Regions from separate parts of the Myceligenerans halotolerans genome, predicted to be linked through region 2. Evidence: riboswitches for the same ligand, from Rfam matches in the RefSeq annotation. Region 2 holds a riboswitch; each other region holds the start of a gene.
The links. Region 2 has a riboswitch for thiamine pyrophosphate ahead of ACYVK5_RS24675 (thiamine ABC transporter substrate-binding protein). Riboswitches for the same ligand answer to the same signal wherever they lie in the genome.
Positions count from the first base shown of each region.

Region 1 (4,626 bases), on a different contig from region 2:
GACGTGGCTGCGTGCCACCCGCGACGCGATCGCCGGGTGCGGGTGCTCGGACGGCTGCCCGGGCTGCGTGCAGTCGCCGAAGTGCGGCTCCTACAACTCCCCGCTGGACAAGGCAGCCGCGGTGCGCCTGCTGGACGCGGTGCTGCCACACGCACCGTAAGCCGGTGTGCGCCGCCGGCGATTCGCACCGCCGGAGCTGTGGTCGGCAGTCCGTCGTGTGATCGGCAGTTCAAGCTGCCGATCACACGACGGACTGCCGACCACATCAGCCCCGCCCTGCACCAGAGCAGGGGCCGCGGCTACTTTCCTGGCGTTCGACGCGAGATGTGCCCAGAATGTGTCACATGCCCCAGTTGCCTTCCTCAGAGGTCCTGGCCGACACGACCGTCCGCCTTTCCACGGGCTCTGTGCGGCGCCGGGCCGTGACCTGATGATCCTCATCATCCTCGGACTCGGCGTCGGCGTGGCCGTCTTCGCCGTGATGAACGGCTGGCCGTTCCCCGGGCTCGGCTGGTAGCCGGGTTCCGGCCCCGTCCGGCCAGCGGGACGGTTCGCCGCCCATCCGGGTCGCCGCCGCGCCGTCGGACGGGGGTGCCGTCGGACGGGGGTGCCGTCGGACGGGGGTGCCGGGCCCAGTCGGACGAGGGCGCCGGGCCCTGCCTGACCAGAGGCCCGGCACCGCCTGTCAGCTCGAGGCGCCGACCTGGGGGTCCGGGAGGTAGACCGTGCCGCCCGCGGCGAGGAACTCCTCCGACTTGGCCGCCATGCCGGCGCGGGCCTCGGCCTCCGTGAGCGCGCCCGGCGCCGCACCGGCAATCACCTGCTGTTCGGCCGCGCCGCCGAACTCGTCGCGGATGTCCTGCGAGATCTTCATGGAGCAGAACTTCGGCCCGCACATCGAGCAGAAGTGCGCCGTCTTGGCGGCCTCCGCCGGAAGCGTCTCGTCGTGGAACTCCTGCGCGAGCTCCGGGTCGAGCGAGAGCGCGAACTGGTCGCGCCAGCGGAACTCGAATCGGGCCTTGCTCAGGGCGTCGTCGCGCTCACGCGCACCGGGGTGCCCCTTGGCGATGTCGGCGGCGTGCGCCGCGATCTTGTAGGTGACGACGCCGGTGCGCACGTCGTCCTTGTTCGGCAGGCCGAGGTGCTCCTTGGGCGTGACGTAGCAGAGCATCGCGGTGCCGTACCGGGCGATCTCGGCGGCGCCGATCGCCGAGGTGATGTGGTCGTAGCCGGGGGCGATGTCGGTGACGAGCGGGCCGAGCGTGTAGAACGGCGCGCCGTCGCACAGTTCCTGCTGCCGCTCCACGTTCTCCCGGACGAGGTGCAGCGGGACGTGGCCGGGGCCCTCGACCATGACCTGCACGTCGTACTCCCAGGCCCGCTTCGTGAGCTCGGCGAGGGTGTCGAGCTCGGCGAACTGGGCGGCATCGTTCGCGTCCGCGATGGAGCCGGGGCGTAGGCCGTCACCCAGGGAGAACGCGACGTCGTAGGCGGCGAAGATCTCGCACAGCTCGTCGAAGTGCGTGTAGAGGAAGCTCTCCCGGTGGTGCGCGAGGCACCAGCCGGCCATGATCGAGCCACCACGCGAGACGATCCCCGTGACGCGGTCCGCCGTGAGCGGCACGTACCGCAGCAGCACGCCGGCGTGCACGGTCATGTAGTCCACACCCTGCTCGCACTGCTCGATCACGGTGTCGCGGTAGATCTCCCAGGTCAGCGCGTTCGCGTCGCCGTTCACCTTCTCCAGTGCCTGGTAGATCGGCACGGTACCGATCGGGACCGGCGAGTTGCGCAGGAGCCACTCCCGCGTGGTGTGGATGGCGTCGCCGGTGGACAGGTCCATCACGGTGTCCGCGCCCCAGCGGGTCGCCCACTGCAGCTTCTCCACCTCCTCCGCGATGGAGCTGTGCACGGCGGAGTTCCCGATGTTCGCGTTCACCTTCACCGTGAAGGCCCGGCCGATGATCATCGGTTCGGACTCGGGGTGGTTGACGTTGTTCGGGATGATGGCGCGCCCCGCGGCGACCTCGGACCGGACCAGTTCGACGTCGCAGCCCTCCCGGAGGGCCACGAACCGCATCTCCGGGGTGATCTCGCCGCGACGGGCGTAGTGCATCTGGGTGACGGTGCGCCCGGGAAGCGCCCGGCGCGGTGGCCGCTGCGTGCCCTTCCATTCGTCCTCGGCGGGGCGACGGCGCCGGCCGTCGTCGGCCGCCGCGGGTGGGCGGCCCTCGTACTCCTCGGTGTCGCCGCGTTCCGCGATCCACTCGGCGCGAGCCGCCGGAAGCCCGTGGTTCGGGTCGCACGCCGGACCGTCGGTCCGGTAGACCCGGACGGGGGCGTTCGGGGTGCCGTCGGGCGACGGCGCGAGGGTGATCTCGGTGACAGGGACCCGCAGGCCGCTCTCGTGGTCGACGTCGTACGCGAGCGTGCGCGAAGGGATGGTGGTCATCACTCTCCAACTTCCTACGCCGGAATTACCCGGTCAGGTTCGACGGTCCGGGCCGCGACAGCCCGATCTCAGCCCTTGCGAGGGCACCCGTGGGATCGAGGGTCACGTTACAACACGTCGGCAGTCGCGCGTCAACTGTGGGGCCGTACATCTTCAGCGAGCGCCACCTGGTTCGCAAACAGGCCTCTGACCTGGGATGATATGACGCCGTGGACGACATGACAGTGCAACGCGTACCCCCAGGGCCGGTTCTCGACGCCTTGCGCACCTACCACTGGCTGCCTGCCCGGTGGGGCTCCGTCCACCCGGTTCTGCTCGAAGCCGCGCTCGATCTCGCCGACGGCGACCCGCGGCGCCTCCGGGTCGACGGCGACGGCACCGTGGCGGTGCTGAACCGACCTGCGCAGCCAGAGGAGGGCTGACACGGTGTGCGCATGACGGGCGTGCCGAGCCGCATCGCACCGTTGCTGGAGATCGTGGAGAAGAGGCTGTACGGTCCTCGTGACAGGCCCTGATACTGCCGCCGACCTGGGGGTTTCCTTCGTGAGTGCTGGTGAGTTCCGGCTGCTGGTGACCGGCGGTGGGACGGGTGGTCACACGTATCCGGCCTTGACGACGGCGCAGGCGTTGCAGGCGCGGCTCGCGGTGGAGGGCGTCGTGGTGCGGGTGTTGTGGGCAGGCGCTGCGGGTGGTCTGGAAGAGCGTGTCGCGCAGGAGGAGGGGATCGAGTTCGCGCCGGTGGCGACAGGCAAGATTCGTCGGGCGTCCAATCCGTTGGCGATGCTGAGCGTGGAGAACATGCGGGACCTGGCCCGGGTGCCGGTCGGTGTGGCGCAAGCGCATGGGGTGGTTTCCGGGTTCCGGCCCGATGCCGTGCTGTCGACGGGCGGGTACGTGGCGGTTCCGATCGGTCTGGCGGCGGCGATGTTGCGGCGGCCTCTGGTGGTGCATGAGCAGACGGTCCGTCTCGGGCTGGCGAATCGTGCGCTGGTGCGCGGGGCGAGCAGGGTGGCCGTGTCCTCGCCCTCCACGCTCGATCTGCTGCCCGAAGGAGCGCGGCAGCGGGCGGTCGTGACGGGGAATCCGGTGCGTGCGGAGGTGCTGTCGGGTGAGGCGATCAAGGCGGTCGACGTGCTCGGTCTCGATTCCTTCGATCCCGGTCTGCCGGTGGTGTACGTGACCGGTGGGGCGCAGGGTTCGGTGCAGATCAACACGCTGATCGCGCAGTCGTTGCCGTGGCTGCTGGGCCGGGCGAACGTGATCCATCAGTGCGGTCCGGCCAACGTGGAGACGATGCGCGAGGCGGCGGCCGGGCTGCCGCCGGAGGCGGCGGGCCGGTATCGGGTACTGGGGTTCGTGGGGACCGAGCTACCGGACGTGCTGGCACTGGCCGACGTGGTGGTGTCCCGTTCAGGGGCGGGCACGATCGCGGAGCTGACCGCCCTGGGCAAGCCCTCGCTGCTGGTGCCGCTGGCGTCGTCGGCGGGTAACGAGCAGGCGCACAACGCACATCGTCTGCGAGACGTCGGTGCGGCGGTCGTTCTTGAGGGCGATATCGCCGCAGCGGATCTCCAGGCCAGGATCGAACCACTGCTGGACGACGCCGGGCGACGCGAGCGCATGGCTCACGCCGCCCGGGAGCACGGCCGCCCGGACGCGGTCGAAAGGCTGGTGGACGTGTTGCTGAACGCCGCCCGGGGCCGTGACCGCAGCGCGGATCGTCGCGGCATCCGCCGACAATCGAGGGACGCTCAACCTGCACGATCCACGTCCGATACCGGCAGGAATCACCAGTTCCGGTAGGGGACTGCACTGGTCGCGCACGTCCAGCGCGGTCCATGAGCCCGGGAGTCTCCCGGGCGGGCCTGTTCGCAGACACTCTCCTAGGCTCGGAGCGTGCCCACCATCGAGAATCTGCTGTCGCGCATCGACCGAATCGCCGGCGGACGCCAGTCCGGCGTCCAGGTTCCCGAGAAGGCCCGTACGCACCCGAAGACCCGGCGCGCGTTCACCTGGATCACGTGGCTCCTGGCCGCCGAACTCGTCATCGGAATCGGCGCCGTCATCTTCGCCGTCGTCCTGGCCCAGGACGGACAAGCCGTCCCGTTCGCGGTCTGGATGCGCACCATCGTCGTGCTCGCCATGACCCTCACCCTGTTCTACTTCGCCTGGCG
Region 1 covers NZ_BAAGRL010000004.1:364,967-369,592, reverse strand. The annotation lists gene ACYVK5_RS02555 (DEAD/DEAH box helicase) at 1-160, shown strand, start outside; gene thiC (phosphomethylpyrimidine synthase ThiC) at 686-2,452, opposite strand; TPP riboswitch at 2,447-2,551, opposite strand; gene ACYVK5_RS02545 (hypothetical protein) at 2,662-2,874, shown strand; gene ACYVK5_RS02540 (UDP-N-acetylglucosamine--N-acetylmuramyl-(pentapeptide) pyrophosphoryl-undecaprenol N-acetylglucosamine transferase) at 2,996-4,255, shown strand; gene ACYVK5_RS02535 (hypothetical protein) at 4,358-4,626, shown strand, end outside.
Region 1: linked by a shared signal. The riboswitch ahead of thiC (phosphomethylpyrimidine synthase ThiC) and the one ahead of ACYVK5_RS24675 (thiamine ABC transporter substrate-binding protein) in region 2 are both predicted to bind thiamine pyrophosphate.

Region 2 (4,626 bases):
TCCGCAGGTCCGGGCGGAGGTCCTCGGAGAGCCGGGAGAGGTCCGCCCAGGCGGACGTGGTCGTGGCGTCGACAGGCTGCTTGGCAAGCTCGGTGCGCATGGCTCAAACCTAACGTCCGACGACGGCCGTGGCGGGGCCGTTCCGCGATGCGCGGCCGCGGGCGGGACTGCGGGACGGCAGGCCGACGAAACGGCGGGACCAGCGGGCCGGCAGGACGGCAAGCCGGAGGCCAGGTCACGTCAGCCCGAGGAACTCCGCCACCTCGCGGGATGCCGGCTTCTCGCGGAGCTCGTCCGGTGGAGCGACCTGGAGCAGACGCCCGCCGGACATGACCCCGACCCGGTCCGCGACCGCGAAGGCCTCGTCGTGGTCGTGGGTGACGAACAGCGCCGTCGTCGCCGTCTCCTTCAGCACCCGGCGCACGTCGGCCGCCAGGCGCTCGCGCAGCCTGCGGTCGAGCGCGGAGAGCGGCTCGTCGAGGAGCAGCAGGCGCGGGCTCGGCGCGAGCGCCCGCGCGAGCGCGACCCGCTGCCGCTCTCCCCCGGACAGCGTCGCGACCCGGCGACGCTCGAAGCCCGTGAGGCCCACCAGGTCCAGCAACCCGGCGACGCGTTCGGCCCGCCGCGGGCCGGGGACGTGCTGCGCCTCGAGCCCGTAGGCGACGTTCCGCCCGGCGTCGCGGTGCGGGAAGAGCTGCCCGTCCTGGAACATCAGGCCGAACTGGCGGCGGTGCACCGGCACGCCCGTGACGTCGACGTCGTCCCACGTGACCGTGCCGCCGGCGAGCGGCTCCAGCCCCGCGACGGCACGCAGGAGCGACGACTTGCCGCACCCGCTCGGCCCGAGCAGCGCGACGATCTCGCCCTGGTCCACGTCGATCGAGACGCGGTCGACGGCGGTGGTGGTGACCCGCTCCCGCCGCCACGGCCTGCCGGGCGCCTTCGCGTAGCGCACGACGACGTCGCGCACGGCGAGCCCCGCCCCGTCCCCGCGCCCTCCTGAACCGGTGGCCGTGTCCGGCGACCGGGTGCCCGAGTTGAGCGACACCATCAGAACTCTCCTCCGCCATGATCGCCCCGCAGGCGCTCCGCCAGCATCATCACCATCGCCGTCAGGGTGGCCAGCACCACCGACGCCGCGAGTGCCATCCCGTAGTTCTCGGCCCCCGGCCGCCCGATGAGCCGGAAGATCACGATCGGCAGGGTCTCGCTCTGCGGCCGCACCAGGAACGACGTCGCGCCGAACTCCCCGAGGGACACCGCGAACGCGAACCCGACGGCGAGCCCGAGGGAGCGCGCCGCGAGCGGCAGGTCCACGGTGCGCAGCACCGTCCCAGGACCCGCGCCCAGGGTCCCCGCGACCTCGCGCAGCCGGGGGTCGATGGCGCGCAGCACCGGCAGCACGGTGCGTGCCACGAGCGGGACCGCGACCACCGCCTGCGCGATCGGCACGAGCGCGGGCGAGGTGCGCAGGTCGTACTGGACGCCGAGCGGCTGGTCGAGGGTGACGAGGAACCCGAAGCCCACGGTCACGGCGGACACGCCGAGAGGCAGCATGAACAAGCCGTCCAGCAGGGACACCGCCCGGCGGGCTCCGGTCCCGCGCGGGCGGCGGGACGCGAGGAGCGCGACCAGGCCGCCCACGACCAGCGCGATCGCACACGCCCATGTCGCGGTGCGCAGGGAGTTGCCGAGCGCCTCCCAGACCGTGACGGTCAGCGCGCCGCGCTCGCCGGTGGTGCCGAGCGCGACGTAGTTCGCCGGCCCGAGAGCGCCGTCGGGTCCGCGGAACGAGCGCAGCACGAGGCCGCCGAGCGGTAGCAGGATCAGTCCGCCGACGACGGCGGCGGTAGCCGCCACCATCGCCACGTCACCACGCGACCAGCGCAGCGGCCGGGCCGACGTGCGGTCGCTGACGAGGTGCAGGGCGGCTTCGCGCCGGCTGCGGGTGCGCGCGGAGATGGCGAGGGCGGCAGCCACGACGACGAGCTGCAGGATCGAGAGCACGGCCGCCGACCGCAGGTCGAGGAACTGCGTGGTGCGCACCCAGATCTCGGTCTCGACGGTGCCGTACCGCGCGCCGCCGAGCACCATGACGACGCCGAACGCCGTCGCGCAGAAGAGGAACACGACCGACGCCGCCGAGACGAGCGCGGGGGCCAGCGACGGCAGCGTGACCGTCCACCACACGCGCTGGGGCGAGGCGCCGAGTGCGGCGGCCGCCTGCTCGGCGCGAGGGTCGAGGCGCTCCCAGAGCCCGCCCACGGTGCGCACCACGACGGAGAGGTTGAAGAAGACGAGCGCGACGACGATCCCGCCCAGGGTCTCCTCCAGGCCGAGGAACCCGAGCGCGCCGTCGGGCACGAACAGGCTGCGGAACGCCACGCCGACCACCACGGTCGGGAGCACGAAGGGGACGGTCACCAGTCCGCGCAGCAGGCCTCGGCCGGGGAACGCGCGGCGGTACAGGAGGAACGCGACGGGCAGTCCGGCGAGGAGCGAGAACGCCGTACCGAGGAGGGACTGGGCGAGCGTCAGGCCGACCAGGCGCCAGGTACGCGGGCGGCCGAGGACGTCCGCGAACCCGGTCAGGTCGAGCGCGCCGTCGGCGACGAATCCGCGCGCCACCAGCGTCGCCACGGGCCACGCGAAGAACAGCCCCACAAACAGCAGCGGGATGAGCGCGACCGTGCCCCAGGCGAGCGCTCGGCGGATTGCCGGAGCGTCAGGGGACCAGGCGCGGACGTATCTTTCCCGAAGTGGAGGGCCCCCTGGGGCCCGTGAACGCGTCCGCGCATGGAACCCTCGCGGATCGGACGTCCGCCGGGCGCTCATCCCAGCACGATCGCGGTCCACGCCTCGATCCACTCGTCACGGTGCTCCGCGATCTCCGCCGGATCCACCTGGTACGGGTCGTCGGCGAGCGGGGCGTGCTTGGCCCACTCCTCGGGCAGGGCGACGTCCTCGTCGGCCGGATACATGTACATCGAACCGGGCAGGTCCGCCTGGACCGTCTCCGACTGCAGGAACCTCACCAGCTCCCAGGCGCCGTCCGGGTTCTCGGCGCCGGTCAGCACGCCGGCGTACTCCTCCTGGCGGAAGCAGGTCTCGAGCAGCGCGGTGGTGGTCGACTCGCCGTCCTCGGTCACGGTGTAGGCCGGCGACGTCGCGTACGACAGGACGAGCGGGCGGTCGCCCTCCCCGTCCGCGCCGGAGAAGTCGACGTAGTAGGCGTCCTCCCAGGAGTCGACGACCTTGACGTCGTTCTCCCGCAGCGCCGACCAGTAGTCGCCGAAGCCGTTGGGCCCGAACGCGTCGTACGTGGCCAGCAGGAACGCGAGTCCGGGGGACGACGTCGCGGGGTTCGTCACGACGAGCAGGCCCTGGTACTCGGGCTCGGCGAGGTCCTCGAGGGTCTCGGGGGCGTCCAGGTTCTGCTCGGCGAGCCACTCCTTGTCCGCGTTGATGCAGACGTCGCCCTGGTCGATCTGCTCGAGGTCGCCGGAGATCACGCCCTCGTCGGTGACGCGCGACGCGAACGTGTTGTCGATACCGAACACCGCGTCGCCGAGCGGCGCGTCCTTGGTCAGCACGAGCTGGTTCGCGAGCGTGCCGGCGTCTCCGGCGGCGTTCACCTCGACCGTGTACCCGCTCTCCTCCTCGAACTCCTCGAGGATGCCGTCGCTGAGGGCGAACGAGTCGTGCGTGACGAGCGTGACGGTGTCCGACGCCGGCGAGGCATCGGCGTCCTGCTCGCCGGCGGGCTGCCCGGTGCAGCCGGTGAGCAGCAGGGCGGCCGCGGCGGACGCAGCTGTCGCCGCGGTCACGGCGGTACGGCGGAACATGGTCATGAAAGGTCCTTTCGACTTCCTCCACCGGTGCTAACCGGATCAGGTTCGAGGGTCTGCGGCGAACCGCACTCTCAGCGCCCGCGTCGTTCGGTGGCGGGGGCTCCCCTGTCGTTGTTCTCGGCAGCCTACCTCTGCTGTCCGACACGGATGCCGATACGGTGGGTCCGTGGCCGAGAATGAGACGGAACCGACACTTGCGGTGAAGATCGGCACCATTGCCCTCACGTTCGCCGCCGGATGGGCGGCACAGAAGGCTCTGGCGCTGATCTGGAAGCAGGTCACCGGTAAAGACGCACCTACCAAGCCTGACGACCCGGAACTCGACATGGTCCAGGCGACCGTGTTCGCCGCGGTCGCCGCCGGGACGGCCGTGCTCGCCAAGCGTGTCGCCGCGCGCGGCGCGCAGCGGGCGGTGGCCCGGATCGCCGCCCGTTCGGCGGCTCGCTCGTCATGACCGCGTCCCGGGGGCCGGCCGGTCGGCCCCCGGGACGACAGCGGGGCGGAACGCCAGGGACGGACGGCGGTGAGAGCGGGCGCGCGATCTCCTACGCTGAGCACGTGACCTTCACGCATCTCGACGACCGGGGCCAGGCCCGCATGGTCGACGTCACCGCCAAGCAGCCCACCGTTCGTTCCGCGACGGCGACCGGTCACGTCGCGTGCGCGCCCGACGTCGTGGCCGCCCTGCGCTCAGGGGACGTGCCGAAGGGCGACGTGCTCGCCGTGGCCCGGATCGCCGGCATCGCGGGCGCCAAGCGCACCGCCGAGCTCCTGC
Region 2 covers NZ_BAAGRL010000057.1:155,766-160,391, forward strand. The annotation lists gene pgi (glucose-6-phosphate isomerase) at 1-100, opposite strand, end outside; gene ACYVK5_RS24665 (ABC transporter ATP-binding protein) at 236-1,051, opposite strand; gene ACYVK5_RS24670 (ABC transporter permease) at 1,051-2,835, opposite strand; gene ACYVK5_RS24675 (thiamine ABC transporter substrate-binding protein) at 2,832-3,851, opposite strand; TPP riboswitch at 3,851-3,968, opposite strand; gene ACYVK5_RS24680 (DUF4235 domain-containing protein) at 4,018-4,305, shown strand; gene moaC (cyclic pyranopterin monophosphate synthase MoaC) at 4,410-4,626, shown strand, end outside.

Region 3 (4,626 bases), on a different contig from region 2:
GGACGACGACGTCACGGTGGTGGCGCTGCGGGCTGCTGCGGGCAGGGCTGAGGACATGCGCGAGGCTCCTCGGATGGGGACCGACAGGACGAGCACGCCCCCGGTCCGCCGTCACGACGGCCTCCCGGCACCACGCGGCAATGGTTAGGCATGCCTGACCTAAGTTAGCCGACACTTCCCCCATGTCCAACCGTCGCGCGCTGTGCCGGACGTCACGCCCGCGGACGATCCCGGCACCAATTCCGCGACACGACGGCGGAAACGTCGCGCGGAGTCGCCCAGATCGGTACGTTTCCCCCATGAGCGACGAGCGCCAGATCACCTCTGACGACAGTGACGCCACCGAGGACGACGGCCGCATCGAACGGCTGCGGGAGCTCCTGACCGCCCCGATCAAGATCCCCGACTCCGAGAGCGGCGCGCGCGACGACGAACAGTCCGGCGACCCCGAGGAGTACCCGGCGCCGTCCGTCGACATCCCGCCGCACGTGCGCGCCGCCGCCGAGGCCGCCGCGCACGCCGGCGACGACGAGCCGCGCCGGACCAAGACCGGCAAGAAGCGCCGCACCTGGGCCGACGCCTTCCTCGACACCGGCAAGCGCGACCTGTCGGCCGCCGGTGGCGACGCCGCCGCCCAGCTCCTGACCCGGCTCGACGAGCTCGACCGCCGCACCGGCGAGGACGTCGCGCAAGCCCGGGCCCGCGCCGACGCCGCCGCGGAGACGGCCGACGCCGCGCGGCAGGGCCTGGACGAGGCCCGCGCCGAGACGCGCGAGGCCCGCGAGACCGCGGCCGCGCGGATCGACGACGTCGAGCAGCGGGTCACCGCCACCACCGACGCCACCGAGGCTGCGGACCGCGCGATCGCCGGCCTGCGCGAGAAGACCGAGGCACAGCGCGACGAGCTCGCCCGCCTGGCGGTATCGCTGGCCGACGCCGAGAAGTCCGCCACCGCCGCCCGCGACGCGGCGGCCGGTGCGGCGAAGAAGGCGGGCACGGCCACCGTCGTCGCGGTCGTCGCCGTCGTGCTGGCACTGGCCGCCCTCGGAGCGGCGTTCGCCCTCTGAGACGAGAGGCGGCCGGCGCACCCCGGGCGGTGTTCGCGCTGGCACCTTCATCGCCATGGCGCCCCTCGACGACTCCCCGCGGCACGCGGCGCACAGGCCTCAGCGGATGGCCTGGGATCCCCGGCCCCTCATCGCGGACCTCAAGGCCGGGGTCCAGGCGCAGCTCGCCCGGACCGACGACCCGGACACCGGACACCCGGGCGACGCGACGGTCTCCCAGCCCACCGTCGACGCCGGCATGAGCGACCCCGCGGGAGCCGACGGCGCCCGGGTCGGCGGCTCCGCGATGGTGCACGCCCCCACCCCGTCCGAGAGCAAGGACCGCAAGCACCTGCGCCGCGCCGCAGAGGCAGCCGAGGCAGCCGCCGCCCAGGCCGCCGGCGCCGCGTCCCAGGCGGCCATCACCGCCGAGCGGGCCCGGGCCGACGCACGGACCGCCCGCGAGGAGGCCGCCGCGGCACATGCGGCGGCCACCTCGGTGGTCGGCGAGCTCGCCGCCACCCGCGAGGAGGTCACCGTGCTGCACCAGGCGCTGGAGCAGGTCCAGGCCCGCGCCCGCCGCGACGTGCTCATCGCGTGGATCGCCGCCGGGGCCGCCCTGACCGCCGCGGCCGCCGGCCTCCTCATCGGATAGCGGACGGCGGGCGGGTCAGGACTCCAGGGCTCGCGCGCGGACGCCCGCGGCGTCCCAGAGCATGCCCAGGTGGTCCACCGGGCCGTGACCGCCCGGGCCGCCCACCCGCAGACTCTCGCCCCGGGCGATGGCCGCACGCAACCACGTCGTCGCACGCCGCAGCGCCTCGGGCCACGAGCCGGTCACGACCCGCAGCGTCGCCAGCGCCGAGGACAGGGAGCACCCCGTGCCGTGCGTGCTGGTGGCCACCAGGCGCGGCCCGCTGACGCCCGCCACCTCGCCGTGGGCCGAGACCAGCGCGTCCGGCGTGTCGGACGCGAGCAGGTGGCCGCCCTTGGCCAGGACCAGCACGTCGTGCACGGACGCCACCTCGCGCGCCTGCGCGAGCGCCTGCGCCCACGTGACGGCCTCGGACCCGCCGGTGAGCACGGCCAGCTCGGGGATGTTCGGGGTGACGACGTCGGCCAGGGACAGCAGGTCCCGCAGCGCCGCCTCCGCCCTCGGCTCCAGCAGGCGGTCGCCACTGGTGGCGATCATGACGGGGTCGAGCACGACGACGGGCGGGCGGACGCGCTCGAGCCAGACGCCGACGACGTCGGCCGCGCACGCCGTGCCCAGCATCCCGATCTTGACCGCGTCGACCTCGATGTCGTCGCTGACGGCGTCCAGCTGCTGGGCGACGAACGCCGCGGGCGGCGTGTGGACCGCCCGCACGCCCTGGGTGTTCTGCGCGGTCAGGGCCGTGATCACGGCCATCCCGTAGCCGCCGTGGGCGGCGATCGACTTCAGGTCCGCCTGGATTCCCGCCCCGCCCGACGGGTCGGATCCGGCGATCGACAGCACGCGCGGGACTCTCATGACGCCACCGCCGGCTCGCCCGCCGCACCCACCGCCGTCGCCGTGGCCGCAGGCAGCGGCATGGCCGTCGTCATGACCGTGGCCGGGAGACGATTCCCTGTTGCGCGCATCTCGACATTCCCTTCGCCGGCACTACCTGGATCAGGTTCGACGGGTGTGTTCTCAGCTGCCACGATTGCAGCACCCCGTGTCGATTTCTTTCCTAGTTTACGCAGCAGAAGGCTGGTTTGTCGACAAAAGTCCGGCTCGGCGCCGTGTCCGATCCATCACACCAGGGTCACGTGCACACCCGTACCGGGGCAAGCCCGGCGTCGTCACGCGCCGGCCCGGGCCAGGACCGCGCGGGCATGGCGCAGGACGGGCTCGTCCACCATCACGCCGTCCAGCGCGAACACCCCCGCGCCTCCCCCGGCCTCGTGGTCCGCCGCCGCGAGGATCCGCTCGGCACGCGCCACCTCCTCCGGGGTGGGGGCGTAGGCGTCCCGGATGACCCCGACATGCCTCGGGTGGATGCACGCCGTGGCCGCGAAGCCGGACGCGACGGCGTCCACGGCCTCCGCGCGCAGGCCGTCGAGGTCGTCGATGTCCAGGTGGACCGCGTCGATCGCCTGCTTCCCGGCCGCGCCCGCGGCCAGCAGGACCGTCGCCCGGGCATGCCGCGCCACGTCCCGGTACGCCCCCGGATCCCGTTCCCCCGGGCCGAACCGGCTGGACGTACCCCCCAAGGAGGCAACCAGGTCCTCCGCACCCCACATGAGGGCCACGACGCCCTCCCGCCGGGCGAGCGCGACCGCGTCCACGACACCGGCCGCCGTCTCGCACAGCGCCACGACGTCCAGCCCGTCCAGCACCGGCAGGCTCGCGTCCGCCTTGGCAACCATGACCGTGCGGAACGGCGTGGCCCGGACCGCCGCGAGATCGAGCTCGTGATCCGGAGTCCCGGGCGGGTTGACGCGCACGATCGTGCGCTCGGGCGCGAGAGCGAGGGCCTCGTCGGCCCCCGGCTCGCCGGAGCCGCCACGGGACGCATCCCTGCCGCGGGAACCGCCGACCCTGCTGCTACCCCGTGCCGCGCGGCCCGCCGCGACGAGGGCCTCGCGCGCGGCCGGCCGCGCCCCGGGCGCGACGGCGTCCTCGAGGTCGAGGATCACGCCGTCCGCCCGGGACGCGGCCTTGGCGAACCGGTCGGGCCGGTCCGCCGGGCAGAACAGGAGCGCGGGTCCCGGAATCACCACTGATCCCCCGCGTCCGGCACGTCGCCCGGCACTGCCGAGCCCTGCGCCGGCCCGCCCCCCGCTTCCGCGGCCTCGTGCGCCGCCTGCGTCCAGAACAGGCCGTTGCGCACCGCGCGTGCCACGACGACGTCGTCCTGGTTGCGGCCCACGTGCTCCAGCGTGACGATCCCCTGGCCCGGCCGGGAGCCGGAGGCCCGCTTGGCCACCACGTTCGTCTCGGCGTACACCGTGTCGCCGTGGAACACCGGCGCCGGGAACGTGACCCTCTCGAACCCGAGGTTCGCCACGAGCGTGCCGAGCGTGACCTGCCACGTGGACAGGCCCACCATCGTGGACAGCGTCCACATCGAGTTCATCAGGCGCTGGCCGAACGGCTGGGTCGCCGACCACGCCGCGTCCAGGTGCAGCGGCTGGCCGTTCATGGTCAGCGTGGTGAACTGGACGTCGTCGGCCTCGGTGGCGGTGCGGCCGGGCCGGTGCAGGTACCGGTCCCCGATCTCCATCTCCTCGAAGTACCGCCCCCGCTGGAGGATCTCGCGGCCCGGTGGCCGCTCCGTCGTCGGCTCCGTCACTGCAACCCCATCTCCCGGGCCAGCACCATGAGCTGCACCTCCGTGGTTCCCTCGCCGACCTCCAGCACCTTCGAGTCCCGGTAGTGCCTGGCCACGGCGTTCTCGTTGAGGAAACCGTACCCGCCCCAGATCTGCGAGGCGTCGCGCGCGTTGTCCATCGCTGCCTCCGACCCGATGAGCTTGGCCAGCGACGCCTCCGCCTTGAACGGGGCACCCGCCACGAGCTTCTGCGCCGCGTCCATCCACGCCAGCCGCGCCGA
Region 3 covers NZ_BAAGRL010000021.1:182,972-187,597, forward strand. The annotation lists gene ACYVK5_RS14330 (pyridoxal phosphate-dependent decarboxylase family protein) at 1-57, opposite strand, end outside; gene ACYVK5_RS14335 (hypothetical protein) at 300-1,067, shown strand; gene ACYVK5_RS14340 (hypothetical protein) at 1,123-1,701, shown strand; gene thiD (bifunctional hydroxymethylpyrimidine kinase/phosphomethylpyrimidine kinase) at 1,717-2,559, opposite strand; TPP riboswitch at 2,660-2,757, opposite strand; gene ACYVK5_RS14350 (HpcH/HpaI aldolase/citrate lyase family protein) at 2,874-3,794, opposite strand; gene ACYVK5_RS14355 (MaoC family dehydratase) at 3,788-4,297, opposite strand; gene ACYVK5_RS14360 (acyl-CoA dehydrogenase family protein) at 4,363-4,626, opposite strand, start outside.
Region 3: linked by a shared signal. The riboswitch ahead of thiD (bifunctional hydroxymethylpyrimidine kinase/phosphomethylpyrimidine kinase) and the one ahead of ACYVK5_RS24675 (thiamine ABC transporter substrate-binding protein) in region 2 are both predicted to bind thiamine pyrophosphate.